4 regions of the Gracilibacillus marinus genome follow, and region 4 is predicted to be linked to each of the others. Evidence: riboswitches for the same ligand, from Rfam matches in the RefSeq annotation. Region 4 holds a riboswitch; each other region holds the start of a gene.
What was found. A riboswitch is a leader RNA that binds a small molecule or an ion and turns the genes downstream of it on or off. The one in region 4 is predicted to bind thiamine pyrophosphate.
Positions count from the first base shown of each region.

Region 1: another riboswitch for thiamine pyrophosphate. It lies ahead of tenA (thiaminase II); the one in region 4 lies ahead of thiD (bifunctional hydroxymethylpyrimidine kinase/phosphomethylpyrimidine kinase).
Region 2: another riboswitch for thiamine pyrophosphate. It lies ahead of thiC (phosphomethylpyrimidine synthase ThiC); the one in region 4 lies ahead of thiD (bifunctional hydroxymethylpyrimidine kinase/phosphomethylpyrimidine kinase).
Region 3: another riboswitch for thiamine pyrophosphate. It lies ahead of ACFOZ1_RS03805 (ABC transporter substrate-binding protein); the one in region 4 lies ahead of thiD (bifunctional hydroxymethylpyrimidine kinase/phosphomethylpyrimidine kinase).

Region 1 covers NZ_JBHSDV010000001.1:1,521,182-1,525,402, forward strand. Annotated here, with positions in the region: gene ACFOZ1_RS07130 (diguanylate cyclase domain-containing protein) at 1-1,492, shown strand, start outside; TPP riboswitch at 1,556-1,664, shown strand; gene tenA (thiaminase II) at 1,750-2,430, shown strand; gene ACFOZ1_RS07140 (ECF transporter S component) at 2,433-3,023, shown strand; gene ACFOZ1_RS07145 (ABC transporter ATP-binding protein) at 3,025-4,221, shown strand, end outside.
Region 2 covers NZ_JBHSDV010000007.1:71,763-75,983, reverse strand. Annotated here, with positions in the region: gene thiC (phosphomethylpyrimidine synthase ThiC) at 342-2,126, opposite strand; TPP riboswitch at 2,272-2,386, opposite strand; gene ACFOZ1_RS15925 (hypothetical protein) at 2,882-3,109, opposite strand; gene ACFOZ1_RS15920 (pentapeptide repeat-containing protein) at 3,163-3,795, opposite strand; gene ltrA (group II intron reverse transcriptase/maturase) at 3,979-4,221, opposite strand, start outside.
Region 3 covers NZ_JBHSDV010000001.1:868,980-873,200, forward strand. Annotated here, with positions in the region: gene ACFOZ1_RS03790 (SPFH domain-containing protein) at 21-977, shown strand; gene ACFOZ1_RS03795 (DUF3221 domain-containing protein) at 1,077-1,427, shown strand; gene wrbA (NAD(P)H:quinone oxidoreductase) at 1,479-2,075, opposite strand; TPP riboswitch at 2,266-2,377, shown strand; gene ACFOZ1_RS03805 (ABC transporter substrate-binding protein) at 2,473-3,468, shown strand; gene ACFOZ1_RS03810 (MTH1187 family thiamine-binding protein) at 3,472-3,765, shown strand; gene ACFOZ1_RS03815 (ABC transporter permease) at 3,792-4,221, shown strand, end outside.
Region 4 covers NZ_JBHSDV010000002.1:422,297-426,517, reverse strand. Annotated here, with positions in the region: gene ACFOZ1_RS09870 (type 1 glutamine amidotransferase domain-containing protein) at 1-80, opposite strand, end outside; gene thiE (thiamine phosphate synthase) at 124-774, opposite strand; gene thiM (hydroxyethylthiazole kinase) at 775-1,578, opposite strand; gene thiD (bifunctional hydroxymethylpyrimidine kinase/phosphomethylpyrimidine kinase) at 1,575-2,396, opposite strand; TPP riboswitch at 2,493-2,604, opposite strand; gene lepB (signal peptidase I) at 2,619-3,167, opposite strand; gene ACFOZ1_RS09845 (CynX/NimT family MFS transporter) at 3,367-4,221, shown strand, end outside.

The sequences.
Region 1 (4,221 bases), on a different contig from region 4:
GAATCTACCTGTTAACGTAATAGGAAAAGAAGCGACATTACTCACATTAAACGAGATGGAAGGAAAAAAGTCCTCTCCAGCTATGATTACAACTCAAATAGTTTTAAGACATAGCTGTGGATGTGAGTATAACGAGTTCTCAATGGAAGATAAAGACCCTTCAGATACGTTTGATTATTTGACGAATTTAGTTTCAAGAAATTTTAATTTAGGTAATATTATGCAATCTTATTTATATAAAGATTTAATTGAGATGAAGTGGCTATTGCATACACCTTATAGAAAAGGATTCATTTTATTAAATGAAGAGAATCATTTCAATTGGAAAATGTATTATTTTAATGTTGAACAAATCGGTAAAGAAGAATTTGATTGGATTGCTAATATTGAAAAAAAACAATTCCCTACCAAAGAACAACTTTTGAATAAAGAAATTTTCCAAGATGAGAATACGATGGTAATCATACCAATCATTCTGGATGAAATAGAAATTGGGACTTTAGGTTTTGTCGGTGTGGATGATGAGACAAGCATGATCACGCCACTAAATACAACATATCAATTAGGTAATTTTTTTGCTTCTGCACTCAAAAGAGCAAGAATGGATCAAGATTTAAAAGCATATTCTCATAAATTAGAGTTAATTTCTACTATTATTTATGATGGAATATGGGAATTAGATCTTACAACAGATAAAGTAACAAGTACAGGTGGCATTCATAAAATTTTAGGATATACAAATACAGATGCAGAAATTAGTTTTTACAAATTAGTCCATTTGATTCACAAAGATGACATAGGTATTTTTTATCAATCTTATCGGAATGGTTTGGAAACAGGCGATGTATTTGATATCGAATGTCGCATGAGACATGTAGAAGGTCATTACCTTTGGATGTTTATTACAGGTCAACCTGAATCTAATCTATTTGGGGAAATGACAAAAGTAATAGGGTCAATTATGGATATTAGTGAAAAGAAAACACAAGAGAATCAAATTCAAGAATTAATCTATAAAGATTCTTTAACACAAATACACAATAGATTATATTTCAATGAGCAATTAAACAAGTTATTAAAAGTAATAAAAGAAGAACAAAAAAAGTTAGCACTAATTATGTTTGATTTAGATCAATTCAAATCAATTAATGACACGTTTGGTCACACAAAAGGTGACGAAATATTGTTAGAAGTCGCTGTAAGAGTGAGTGATTTATGTGTCAATCATGAAGTATTTTGTAGATTGGGTGGAGATGAATTTGTCATCATCATGCCTGATATAAATACAATAGATGATGTGATTACTTTTTCAGAACAAATTAGAAAAGTAATTGAAATGCCTTTTTTTGAACACTTTTTCATTTCTACAAGTATAGGCATTAGTCTGTATCCGAACGATGCGATTTGTGAAGAATCATTGACCATCCATGCAGACAAAGCGATGTATCAATCCAAAAAGAATGGAGGAAATCAAATTTCTGTGTATTCTTAAAAAACTATTGACAAGTTGGTATATTTTGATATAGTTAACTCGAAATAATAATTAAATAATGTAAAAATCCACTAGGGGTGTCTTTTGAAGACTGAGATTAAAGTAGGTGACTTTAAGACTCTTAGAACCTGATCTGGTTTGTACCAGCGTAGGGAAGTGGTCATATGAATAATATATAGTTTTTATATATTTTTTAAGCCACTTTCTTTGCGTAAAAGGAAGTGGTTTTTTGCATTTAAAAAATGGAGGGTATCCTAATGAAATTTTCTGAAGAATTAAGAAAAGTAGTTGATCCGATATGGGAGGAGAGTTTTCAACATCCTTTTGTGAAAGGAATTGGAGATGGGACATTACCAATTGAAAATTTTAAATATTATGTTCAACAAGACGCATATTATTTATCTCATTTCGCGAAAATACAGGCACTTGGAGCTGCAAAGGCAAATGATTTGGAAACAACAAGTAATATGGCGAAACATGCACAGGGTACATATGAGGCTGAATTAGCATTACATCGTACGTTTGCAGAATTATTAGACATTACACAAAGTGATGTGGAATTATTTCAACCTTCACCCACAGCATATGCATACACATCGCACATGTATCGTGCCGCATATGAAGGTCATCTAGGAGATATTATTGCTGTTATCTTACCGTGTTATTGGTTGTACTACGAAATTGGCGAAAAGTTAAAATATTGTAAGCCAGAACATCCTGTTTATCAAAAATGGATCGCAACATATGGGGGTGAATGGTTCAAACAGCAAGTAGAAGAACAAATTAATCGTTTGGATACTTTGTCAAAAGATGTAACAAATCAAGATAGAAAGCGGATGAAAGAGCATTTTATTATTAGTAGTCATTATGAACTGAGATTTTGGGAGATGGCTTATCGTTTAGAAGCATGGAGTGAAGAAGGAGCTATATCACGATGAAGATGAATAAGAAACTTTCCTTATCAGATATTTTAATTACAATCGTCATAGCAGTTGTATTTAGTGTGATTTATAAACTATGGGGGCCATTGTATACTGCTTTATCTGTATTTGGTATACATTTAGATCAATTTATTTATGGCATGTGGTTTATTGCAGCAACCGTTGCATTTCTTATTATAAGAAAACCAGGTGTAGCTTTACTTGCTGAATTAGCAGCAGCACAAGGTGAATTTCTATTTGGTGGACAATGGGGTATTAGTCTATTAATTTATGGTCTTGTTCAAGGAATTGGTTGCGAGCTAGTTTTTGCGATGTTTCGTTATAAAAGCTACACATTAATTGTCATGTGTCTGGCAGCAATTGGGGCGACAATTGGATCACTAGTTTTGGATATATATTATGGATATATCACAGAATTAGTTTGGTGGAACCTGACGTTATTAATTGCGATTCGTACAGTAGGCGCAGTATTAATAACAGGCATATTTGCTTACTATTTGGTAAAAGCATTAGAAAAAACAGGCGTCACTAAATATGTAAGGCCAATTCATTCTAAACATTATGAATCACTAGAAGAAGAAGCAAGGTGATATGATGCATTCTATTGCAATTCAAATAGAGAATCTTCGTGTAAAATTTCCAGATAAACAATCATTTTTGTTTAAAGATTTATCTCTTACAATTCAAAAAGGTGAAAAAGTACTAATAGTTGGGCCATCAGGATCTGGTAAATCCACATTATTAAAGATATTAGCGAAAATCATCCCAAAGATTGTAGAAGTACCTTGTAAATATGATAATGCTATCTTACCTGTACAACCAGGATATGTTTTTCAAAATCCTGACCATCAATTTTGTATGCCATATGTAGATGAAGAAATGGCTTTTGTGTTAGAAAATCAACTTATCCATCGAGATAAAATGAAATTGCTCATACGTGAATATTTAGATTTAGTTGGTTTAACTTTACCTTCTAACCATACATTGATAGATCATTTATCTGGTGGTATGAAACAAAGACTTGCTATTGCTAGTGTATTAGCTCTTCAACCAGATGTTCTATTTCTAGACGAACCAACTGCTATGCTTGATCAAGAAGGAACAAATCAAGTATGGGATACAGTATGGAATATTTCTCAAAATAAAACACTTATTGTTGTCGAGCATAAAATCGATAGAGTAATAGACTATGTAGACAGAATGATTATGATAGACGACTGCGGGAATATTATTGCAGATGGCAATCCACATACACTGCTACGTCATAAAAAGTCATTATTTCAACAGTATGGTATATGGTATCCAAATATTTGGAATGACCATCCCATCCGCATAGATACGCAGCCAATGAAGAGTGTAATGGAAATCAATCACGCATCAGGTTATTATCAAAAAACAAAAGCAATACGAATAGAACATGCACAAGTAAATGAAGGAGACTTCATAACAATCTCTGGACATAACGGAGCAGGAAAAAGCACCTTATTACAAATGTTAGCCAAATTAATAAAATATGAAGGAAGATTACATTTACCTTTCCTGAAAGACAAACGTGATTTCTATAAATATGTAGGATATGTATTTCAAAACCCGGAGTTGCAATTTGTCGCTAACAACGTGTGTGAAGAATTAGAGTTCTCTATTTCTCATATAAATAATCATAAAGAACGAATGAATAGGATAGAAGAACATTTAGCTATCTATGAATTAGATAATTGGAAAGAGGCGCATCCATATCAATTATCGATTGGGCAAATGAAGAGATTAAGTGTAGCGACAGCAACAATT
Region 2 (4,221 bases), on a different contig from region 4:
TCATGCTAACCCGCTTTATTTTAATTATTATTCTTTTAAGACAAAGTAATCATTCTCTTATTGCATTTGCAAAGTGAACTTTCTTTTACTCTACAGGAAGGTGCATCATTCATATTATAATCATGGGGAAGTATTTTTCTATTATTAGTAGTATAGAACATTTACTTTATTACATTCTGTGCATTGTTCGTAATACGAATTTTTTGCAAAATATTGGTGATCACAATTTTGTTGAATTTCTTTTAGACACCCCTGTAAAAAATCAAGGCGAGTCTTTAGTTGATTGATTTCTTTTTCAATTTTTTCGACTTTCATTTGATTACCTTACCCCTTTCGAAAAATTATGAGTATATATTACCGCCTGTTTGTTTAAATTCTTGGGCCTTTTCCTTCATTCCTTTTTCAATGACTTCATCCATCTTCAGCTTATTTTCTCTTGCATAATTCCGAATATCTTGAGAGATTCTCATGCTGCAAAATTTAGGTCCGCACATGGAACAAAAGTGTGCGGTTTTCGCCGCTTCTGCTGGTAATGTTTCATCATGATATTCCATGGCACGTTCAGGGTCTAAAGATAAATGGAATTGATCTCTCCAACGGAATTCAAAACGGGCTTTTGATAAGGCATCATCCCTTATTTGTGCCCCTGGATGTCCTTTTGCTAGATCAGCAGCATGTGCCGCAATTTTATACGTAATGACCCCTTCTCGAACATCATCTTTATTGGGTAAACCTAGATGTTCTTTTGGAGTTACATAACATAGCATGGCTGTACCATACCAGCCAATCATTGCCGCACCTATGGCAGATGTAATATGGTCATAGCCCGGAGCGACATCTGTTGTAAGTGGTCCAAGTGTATAAAAAGGAGCTTCTTTACACACTTCCAATTGCTTATCCATATTTTCTTTGATTAAGTGCATGGGCACATGTCCCGGTCCTTCTACCATCACTTGAACATCATGCTCCCAAGCAATTTTCGTTAATTCACCTAGTGTATCCAATTCCGCAAACTGTGCTTCATCATTTGCATCGGCAATCGAGCCTGGACGTAAACCATCTCCTAGAGAAAATGCAATATCATATGATTTCATAATCTCACAAATTTCCTCAAAATGAGTATATAAGAAGTTTTCTTTATGGTGGAATAAACACCATTGTGCCATAATCGATCCACCACGGGATACAATACCTGTTACACGTTTTGCTGTTAAGGGGACATATCGTAATAAAACGCCCGCATGGATCGTAAAATAATCAACACCTTGTTCCGCTTGTTCAATTAATGTATCACGGTAGATCTCCCAAGTGAGATCTTCTGCGATCCCATTTACTTTTTCAAGTGCTTGATAAATTGGCACTGTACCGATTGGAACAGGTGAATTACGCACAATCCATTCCCGGGTTGTATGGATATTTTTCCCTGTGGACAAATCCATGATATTGTCAGCTCCCCAACGAGTTGCCCAAATCATTTTTTCCACCTCATTTTCAATAGAAGATGAAACGGCAGAATTTCCAATATTTGCATTAATCTTCACATGGAAATTGCGACCGATAATCATCGGTTCTGCTTCTGGATGATTGATATTTGAGGGAATAATGGCCCTACCTTTGGCCACTTCGTCACGTACGAATTCAGGTGTCATATTCTCTCTAATGGCAATAAACTCCATTTCAGGTGTAATGATTCCTTTTCTCGCATAATGGAGTTGTGTCACATTTTTCCCTTTTTTTGCGCGAAGTGGTTTTCTCTTTAAACCTGGAAACACCTGATGGTTTGCACGCGGATCCTTTATATCTTTGTATCCATTATCCTCAGGCTTGATTTCCCTTCCATCATATTGCTCGACATCCCCACGCTCTTGAATCCATGAACGACGAATAGGAGATAAACCTTTTGTAATATCTACCGTATAATCTTCATCCGTGTATGGCCCGCTCGTATCATATACACGCACAGGTTCATTTTCTTCTTCACCATAGACCCCTGTAGTTGGACTTAATTCAATTTCACGCATAGGTACTCGAATATCCGGCCTAGAACCTGTTACATACGCTTTTTTACTACCTGGTACATTCGTTTTGATGGAAATACTTTCTTTGTTTAATGAAATAGTTGACATAAAAAAAATCTCTCCTTTTTGTGAGTTAAAGGACGAGATATGGCACATAACAAGTGGAATAGCTAGACTTTTGACAAACATAAAAAAGCCGGCATCCAATAAATTGGCTGGACCCGGCTAAAATGTATACAGAAGTAATATGCTACATGAATCAATTTAACTTCCCCACGCTGGTATGAACCAGATCAGGTCCCAAGAGTCAAGAAACCTCATCGCGTTTCTTTCTCAGTCCAACTCATTGGACTCCCCTAGTTATTTCTTATTCAATTTGTTTTCATTATATATGAACTTCGATAAATATAAAAGGAATATTCCGAAAACAATTCAAAAGAACTATTATTTGTGTTGTAAAATACATGTTTATTCGAGAGAAGACTTCAGCAGTAAAGTTATTTTTTTCGCAGCAAACTTTTAGAAATAGTTAGTCAATGCAAGCGAAAGTGCTGTTACTAATTATAAATCTTTCCTAAATTTTGCCTTCATACCTACTATTCCAGTTACAAAAATGTGTAAATATAAATCTTTTCATATCACTTCTACAATGACTGTATAAGCGTAGATATAACAAAATAAGCAACAACACCTAAGAAAAAATAAAACAAATTCTTCTTCATAGGCTAGTCTCTCCTTTCTGTATACTCTCTTTGTTAAATATAATATATTCTTTTAAAGCATTCTAGAATCTATATTTCTTCTCATTTAGAACAATAATTATTTAAATTTCACTTTTGTATATTTATTGAATGTTACTTGGTTTATTTTTCAAAAGATTCTTCGATAACAATACTGTAAGAGATATTAAGTTTATTCAAAACCCAAGCCTGAAACTTCTTTTCCAATTCTTTCTTTAGAGTTTTCTCATCTACATTTTTATTAATTTCTAATTCTTCAAATGTAAATGTTTCTGTTGCTTTAGTATCTTCAGAAATAGATGGATTGAATGAAAAAGTTACTTTTTCATCATTTACTACTGTGCTTAGCATTTTTCTAGTTTCAACATCCTATTTACTTACGAACTTAAAAGGATTAAATACTATTATCTAATTTTTAATCCTAATAACGAAGCGAATTGTATCGCCTGAGACGTTGATACTATACAGCCTTTTAAATTCTCTATAGAAACAATTAAAGAATCAAAATGGGAAGAGCTTAGATCAATTCCTTTTAAAGGTGTTCCATCAAAGCTTGCATCATTAAGATTACACGAAAGGAATTCTACTTTTTTAAGCTTACAATCATAAAGGTCAGCGCCTTCTAATTCAGCATTATCAAAAATTACCTTTTCAAACTTTGAGTTACCGAACATAACCATATCAAGAATGGAATCCTTAAATCTTGTATTACCAATATAAGATTCTGTTAGGTTGCTGCCTAGCAACTTACAATTAATAAACTCCACTCGATTGATGGAAGCATTACTTAAATCAGCATTAGATAAATCGCAATTCTTAAAAACTACATCGGTAAGATCTATACGTTTAAAATCTGTATTTGTAAAATTACAATTCTTAATCACTGTTTTATATAATCTCACTCGATGAAGTACTTCGTTGTTAAAATCCGAGTCTGAGATCATACACATTTCAAATTCTAAATCTTCTTCGTAAAAAATATCTGTAAATCTTTTATCACTTAAATTTTCAGGAATCTTAGGTACATCAATCTTCATTGTAAACTTACCTACTTTCCAAAGAGTTTCAATCATTTATTTAGCTTCTAGATACAAATATAAAGGAACGGTCGATCTCTTACAAGGGTATAGCTTTAAGAAATCGAGTAGAGGGAAAAGTTGATTAAACTTTTCGCCCCTCTCACACCACCGTACGTACGGTTCCGTATACGGCGGTTCAATTTATATCACAGTGTGTACTTTTAAATAATAGTCTTGGGCAAAGGGGATTCCTCTTTGCCTTAAGCGTTTATTAGATAAAGCCCTTTGAACTACCTTCGATAGTCCAATAAAACGATAACCTTTTCGACAGTGAGTTAGACCCTTGGCTTCCTCGAGAGGAATGCCAAGTCGTACGAGAGATTTAATTCTTTTCTGGTTCTTCTTCCATTGTTTCCAAATAATCACACGTAGTCTAGAACGCAA
Region 3 (4,221 bases), on a different contig from region 4:
AGAAGAAAGGATGGAATAGGATGTTTAATTTATTCAAGGGACAGTTTTCGAATGTAGTGGAATGGGAAGAATTTAGAGATGACATGATTTTTTGGAAGTGGAACAACAATGAAATCAAAAAAGGTAGTAAATTAATTATACGCCCAGGTCAAGATGCTGTTTTTTTTAATCAAGGGAAAATTGAAGGTGTATTTAAAGACGACGGTGAATACGAAATAGAATCAGAAATTATCCCATTACTCTCAACATTAAAAGGTTTCAAATTTGGTTTTAATAGTGGTATACGTATAGAAGTATTATTCGTAAATACAAAAGAATTTACAGTTAAATGGGGGACAAAAAGTGCGGTTCATATACCGACACCACAGCTCCCAGGTGGATTACCAATACGAGCAAATGGTACTTTTCAATTTAAAGTAACGGATTATGTAAAATTAATTGATGAGATTGTAGGTGTGAAAGAGAACTATTTTGTTGAAGATGTGAAGTTACGCATTACAGCAATACTTGATCAGTTGTTGATGAAGTGGATTTCTAAAGAAGGCAAAGATATGTTTAATTTACAGGCTAACTCATTCGAAATTGCAAGTGGAATACAGGAAGATTTAGATATGCAATTACTGAATGATGGATTAACAATAACTAGATTTAACATTATGAGCTTTAATTATCCTAAAGAAATACAAGAAATGATAACAAAATCAGCTTCACATGGTATGATTGGTGATATGCATAGATATAAAGAAGTGGCCTTTGCAGATTCGCTTTCAAATGAAAAAAATGGTGGAGGCTCACCTGCAACCGATATCGCTGGAATGATGATGGGCATGAATATGGCAAAAGAAATGATTCGCGATAATGATAAGAAAGAAACTAAAAGCACACAAGCTATTTCTAATTTCTGCCCAAATTGTGGTACAAAAACAGAAGGAATGAACTTTTGTGGAAATTGTGGCCATAAATTAGTAAATAATTAATCAAAAATAATTGTATTTTTAAACAATATATGAATGATAATTGTAACTTTTCCTATCTCTAACCGACAAATAATACAAATAAAGAGGGGAAAATATACTATGAAGAAAATGATTGTTTTTATATTGTTGTCTTTAGCTCTAATTGCTTGTAGTTCAGATGGAGAAGTCAAGAACAATGACGAAATGATTGGATACATTGCAAAAATAACGGATGATACAATTTTAGTCACTGAAAAGTATTTAGAAACAAATGTGGAACAATTGAAAGAAGAAGAGATGTATGAAAAAATGGGGAATGCTATCTATTTCAAGGTCTCAGAATTAGAAGATTCGTTTTTAAATTCACTTCAATTAGGTGATAAAGTTGTTGTTACGTATAGTGTAGTTGCAGAATCATATCCCGGACAAAGTACTGCAATGAAGATGGAAAAGGTCAAAAATGAAAATTAATAAATCAGCCTGTTCTTCTGCAAATTGAGAAAGAACAGGCTCTTTGTTTTATTATCCGTGCATTTTAGTAGCAACATCCACGACACGTTTTGCTTGATGTTTGACAGCTGCTTCCACATCTTCAACGAGTGTTCCATCAGGTGCTTGTGTAACACTTGTACCATATGGATTACCACCTGCGCCAAAAGTAACAGAATCCGTATAACCTGGTGGTACGATAATTGCACCCCAGTGCATCATTGTAGTATAGAAGTTAAGTAATGTTGCCTCTTGACCACCATGTGGATTAGAAGCAGAGGACATTGCGGTAACTACTTTGTTCGCTGTCTTACCTGATGCCCAAAGCCCACCTTGCATATCGATGAATTGTTTCATTTGTGATGGAACATTCCCGAATCTAGTTGGCATACTAAAGATAATCGCATCTGCCCATTCTATATCATCAGATGTCGCAACAGGAACATCCATCGTCTCCTCTAAATGTTGTTTCCATGCTTCATTTGAATGGATTGCAGCTTCTGGTGCTGTTTCTTGCACACGTACTACTTTTACTTCTGCACCAGCTTCTTCTGCTGCTTCTTTTGCCCAATTAGCAAGTGTATAATTTGTACCTGTTGAGCTGTAATAGATAACTGCAACTTTTGTCATTAAAAAAAACTCCCTTTCCACTAACTGTACACATATATTATCGTCTCTTGAAAAGATAAAAATATACATTATCTCAAATTCAAGACATTCACCATCATACCTATTCATTTCACTGAAAGCGAATGAAATGCTTATAAAATACTTGAACATTTTGTTGATATGTGTCAAAGTATTGGTATACAACTTTATAAGTGGAATGTAGGGGGACTGGTGTGGCCAGTTGAGATTGTGTCCTTAATAGATACTGACCCTTAGAACCTGATCTGGCTAGCACCAGCGTAGGGAACATATGGATAGTAATTATAACTATATGCGCTCTAGACTGATGTCTAGAGCTTATTTTTATGCGTAAAAAAATATACTATACATATTTTTAAAAATATTAGGGGGATTTTAAATGAAAAAAATATTTTATCTATTGATTATTACGATTGCCGTGCTTTCTGCATGTAGTAATGATGGAGAAACACAAACTGAAGAAGATGCTGATTTAGAGAAAGTAACATTAGTGCTAGATTGGACTCCGAATACAAATCATACAGGTCTATATGTAGCAAAGGAGAAAGGATACTTTGAGGAACAAGGGTTAGATGTCGAAATTATCTTACCTGGAGAAGCTGGTGCAGATCAAACGGTTGCATCAGGAAAAGCTGAATTTGGTATCAGCGCGCAAGAAGCAGTAACAGAGGCGCGGGTGCAAGACATTCCGATTGTGTCCATTGCTGCAATTATTCAACACAATACATCTGGATTTGCAGCACCTACTGAAAAAGGAATTCAATCACCAAAAGACTTTGTTGGAAAAACATATGGTGGTTGGGGTGCGCCAGTAGAAGCAGCTGTGATTGACTCACTTATGAAACAAGAAGGCACATCTGTGGAGGACGTATCGATTATCAATATGGGAAATACAGATTTCTTTACAGCAGTGGAACGTGATATCGATTTTGCTTGGATTTACTATGGATGGACAGGTATTGAAGCAGAATTGCGAGGGGTAGAATTAGATATGCTCTATTTAACAGATTACTCTGAGAAGTTAGACTACTACACACCAGTAATCACGACAAACGAAGAAATGATTGAGGAAAATCCGGAGACCGTTCGTAAGTTATTACAAGCTGTGTCGGAAGGCTATGAATTTGCAATAAATCAACCAACAGAAGCAGCGGACATATTAATTGAGGCAGTTCCAGATTTGGACTCTGAATTAGTGAAGGCAAGTCAGGAATGGTTAGCGTCAAAATATATAGACGATGCCGAAAAGTGGGGAATACAAAGTAAATCCGTGTGGCAAAATTATGCGACGTGGATGTTTGATAATGGTTTATTAGACAAAGAACTAGATGTACAACAAGCATTTACAAATGAATTTTTACCAGAGGAGGAGTAATGAATGGCACAAGCATTAGTAAGTATTCAAATCATTCCTAAAACACCAAATGGAGAAGATGTGATTCCATATGTTGATAAGGCAATCGAAATAATTCAAAATGCCGGTGTAAAGTATAAAGTTGGTCCATTGGAAACGACAATGGAAGGGGAATTATCTCAGTTACTTCACGTTGTAGAACAAATGAATATAAAAATGTTAGAACTAGGTTGTCCAAGTAATATTTCTCAAATAAAAGTTTATACAAGAGCAGATCAACAAGCATCGATGGATGACTTAACTGCAAAATACGATTAATACCGAATAGATGGAGGTGCTTGCCGATGATCAAGCGAGTAACATCACCAGTTCTGCTCATTATGTTCATGATAGTATTGTGGGAAGTAAGTACACGCGTACTAGAAATTCCTAAATGGATCTTACCTGCTCCTACCAACATCTTATTGGAAGCATATGAGAATTGGTCTAATTATGAACATCATATCTATGCAACAGTAAAATTAGCGACAATTGGATTTTTTGCAAGCATTACAATCGGCTTTGTTATTGCGATGATTTTACACTTGTTACCAAAATGGAAAGAAGCGTTGTATCCACTTCTTATTGTGTCACAAAATATTCCAATCATTGTCCTTGCACCTTTATTAGTCATTTGGTTTGGATTTGGAATAACACCAAAGCTTTTAATTATTATACTTGTCTGCTTTTTCCCGATTGCCGTCGCCACAATTGACGGGTTAAAACAGACAAGCC
Region 4 (4,221 bases):
CGCAAGATAGGATACCATAATTCTAAATCTTCAAAGTCCTCTTCTAATAGAGCTATTACTTTCTTACCTTCTAATCGCATGTTCTCTCCTCCTTCTCTTTTTAGTGTAACAGAAACTATATCATTACCTAAAACTTACTGCATAACTCGTATATGCATCAAACACTTGTGCAACACTCCTCGGATTGTTCGCATTACTTATTGCTGAAATGATAGAGACGCCATCCGCCCCCGCTTTTATAATTGGAAAGACATTCGTCATTCCAATTCCACCAATTGCAACAATAGGCAAATCACCCACAGCTTGTCGAATATACGCTAACCCTATTATATCTATTGGCTTTTTCGCATCACTTTTTGTCTTCGTACTATATATCGGACCAACACCAATATAATCCGCACCATCTTCCATTGCCTGTATTGCTTCATCCTTATTTGTAGCCGAAACACCTATAATCCAATCACTTGGACAAGTGCGTTTAATTACATCTACTTTCGCGTCATCTTGGCCAACATGAATGCCATCCGCATTTACAGCGATAGCAAGGTCTACATCATCATTCACAATAAATGGTACATTGTATTGATGACATAATTGCTTCATCTTCTGTGCTAAATCTAACTTCATGTCTCCAGTATAAGCATTTTTCCCTTTTTCACGAAATTGAAACATAGTAATACCGCCTTGTAATGCTTCTTCTAACACCTCTAACGGATTTCTTGTTGTATTATTACTACCCATTATAAAATATACGCGTAACCAAGAACGATTCATTTATATACTGCCTCTTTCTAACTTTGTTGTTGCGATAATGGATTGTGCATCCACTTCTTCACTTGTGATTGCATATAATTGATTAAGTAACTCTATCTGGAAGTCCCCTGGCATTGTCGCATGTTGACTTGCATTTTGTGCTACAACCCCATAATAACTTAGCGCATGACTACTCGCTTGCACTACATCTTCTTCCACCGCTAAAAATGCAGCAACGACAGAAGATAGTAGGCAACCAGCACCTGTAACTTTTGTCAGAAGCTCATGCCCATTACTCACTGTTGTCACATAGTCACCATCCGTTATATAATCCACTTGGCCAGTAATAATGATTGGTACCCCTAAATTTTGATATGCTACACGAATTAGTTCTTCCATATTATAGCTACCTGCTGTGTCTACACCTTTCACTTCTGCATCTATTCCTGCGAGTGTAGCAATCTCACTTGCATTCCCTCTAATAACAGTAATTTGAACCTGTTGTAAAATTTCTTTTGCCTTTTCTGTTCGAAACGTTGTGGCACCAACACCCACTGGATCTAGCACAACTGGAATGTTTCTCTTATTCGCAATCTTACCTGCCAAAATCATTGCATGTACTTGTTCTTTCGTTAATGTACCAATATTTAAGACAAGCGCATTTGCAATCGAAGCCATTTCCTCTACTTCTTCCGGTGCATTTGCCATCACAGGGGATGCACCCAATGCATACAAACCATTTGCAGTAAAATTAGTGACCACTTGATTCGTAATATTGTGTATTAATGGTGATTGTTCGCGAACTTTCGCTAAAATATGGCTCATTGTCTCACTCCTTTAGTTGGTAGCCCTTGTAATCGATAACCCCAATGGTTTGTTGGCCCATTCCCTTTACCTAGTTCTAATGAATACTTAATGGCATCTGTAATGAAACGTTTACTCAATTCTACCGATTCCTTAATTGTCCGACCTTTTGCTAGTTCTGCTGTAATACATGCAGAGAATGTACATCCAGTGCCATGTGTATGATGTGTATCAATTCTCTCTGAAGAAAAATAATGAAACGCTTCTCCATCATACAATACATCTTTCGCTTCGCCTTCCATATGCCCACCTTTTACGACAACAGATTGTGCTCCCAACTGATGCACAATCACTCGTGCAGCTTCTTTTTGATCTTCTATTGTTTTTATTGAAAAGTTCACTAGCCACTCTGCTTCTGGTACATTTGGTGTCACAACAGTTGCTAGCGGCAGAAGTGTATCCCTAATTACGGCACGTGATGCTTCTTCCATTAATGGATCCCCGCTTTTTGCAATCATTACTGGATCAATCACATATGGTATTTGACTATCTTTTATTTTGTGAGCGATTAATTTCATCATTTCATTTGTTGCAATCATTCCTGTTTTGATTGCATTTGGCTTTATATCATTCCAAACTGCATCGAATTGTTCTTCAATAAAATCAATTGGTAAATGAATTACACGTTGGACCCCTATAGTATTTTGAGCAACAACAGATGTAATCACACTCATTCCATATACTTCTCGCTCTTGGAAAGTTTTTAAATCTGCTTGAATTCCTGCACCTCCTGATGGATCTGTACCTGCAATTGTTAAAGCACTCTTCACATGACTCATAACAACTCTCCCTCTCATTTTTTCTTATTCAATAAAAAAGCCACTCCAATATAAAATGGAGTGGCTTTTGTATATACTTATCATGTGTATGATACATCTAACCATACTCCACTTTCCTACGTTGGTCTTAACCAATTCAGGTTCAAAGGGATTGAAAATCATTATTTTCATCTCAGCTATTTATCTAATAGCACCCCTAGCGGATAGTATCTATTTAATTGTTTAATTAATAAACCCGATTGCATCTAATGGCCATATACGTAACTTCACATCTCCAATTACAGATTCTTCATCAATAAAACCAAACTCTCGGCTATCTTTACTAATACGTCGATTATCACCAAGTACAAATAATTTGCCTTCTGGAACAACTTCTTCCCCAGTTAAATCATACAAAGTAAAGTTATTCGTTAATAATTCATCATCAGAAAGTCGCGACTTCGCTTGCGATAGATATTCTTCGTCATATTCTTTCCCATTAATAATGAGTGTGTCATTTTTCATTTCGATTGTATCCCCAGGAAAACCAATGACTCGTTTTACATAATTATCATTCGAATCTGGAGCTTCAAATGCAATTTCATCAAATCTATCAATTTGACTTATTTTACTTAAAATAATTCGATCTCCATCTTCCAGATTAGGCATCATTGACTCACCTTTTACAACGGATGGTGTAATTAAAAAGTGACGACACAACAATACAATGACAACAGCAATTAATAATGCTTTTACCCAAGACAATAATTCTCGTACCAATTTATTATCCATGCTTTACCTTCTTTCACTCACATCTTCATTGGTTTATTTCCTAGTTTACAATAAATGTGGTATTCTATATAGCATTGTTATGTATTTTTTTCCGTACATCATTTATTTTAACATAATTATCTAGTAATGAGTAAATGATTATAACATAAGATTTTCATTTTCATTCTTAGACGAGTCATAGACTAAAAGGAGTATTTACATGAACAAAAAAAATCACTATATATTATTTATTATTGCTATTATTTTTCTTGCATTTAATTTAAGGCCTGCAATTACATCTATTGGACCTATCATAGGTATTATTCGTGATGATTTGGAATTAAGTAATTGGACTGTTGGCTTTATTACAAGTTTACCTTTATTAGCATTTGCTGTAATGTCACCAATAGCACCTCGTATCGCTAATCGAACAGGAAATGAACGTGCACTATTGTATGGCTTACTTCTATTATTGCTAGGGATTATCGTACGCTCTATTCCTTTTATTCCACTTCTATTTATCGGTACAACTTTAATCGGGATTGGGATTGCAATGGTTAATGTTATTCTGCCAAGTTTGATTAAAGGAAGCTTCCCAACAAAAATCGGCCTAATGACAGGATTATATACCACATCTATGTCTATATTTGCCGCGATTGGATCTGGTGTAAGTTTTCCTATTACAGAAAAACTACAATTCAACTGGGAATTATCACTATTAAGCTGGGGTCTAATTGCTATAGTCGGAATAATCATTTGGATGTTTGCAATGAAAACAAAAGGGGAAGATAAAGATATTCAATTACATGAACCTAGTGCAAAAAAGATGCTTCGCTCCAGCATTGCTTGGCAAGTTACTGCATTTATGGGCTTACAGTCTTTTTTATTTTATGTCACGATATCATGGTTGCCAGAAATTTTAATTGCAGACGGCTATGATGCAACTACAGCTGGTTGGTTTGTTGCATACATGCAATTTATCAGCCTGCCTGCAACATTTCTTACGCCAATTGTTGCAGGGAGGTTGAAAGATCAACGAGTAGTTGTATATGTATTTGGAACGTGTGCAATTTTT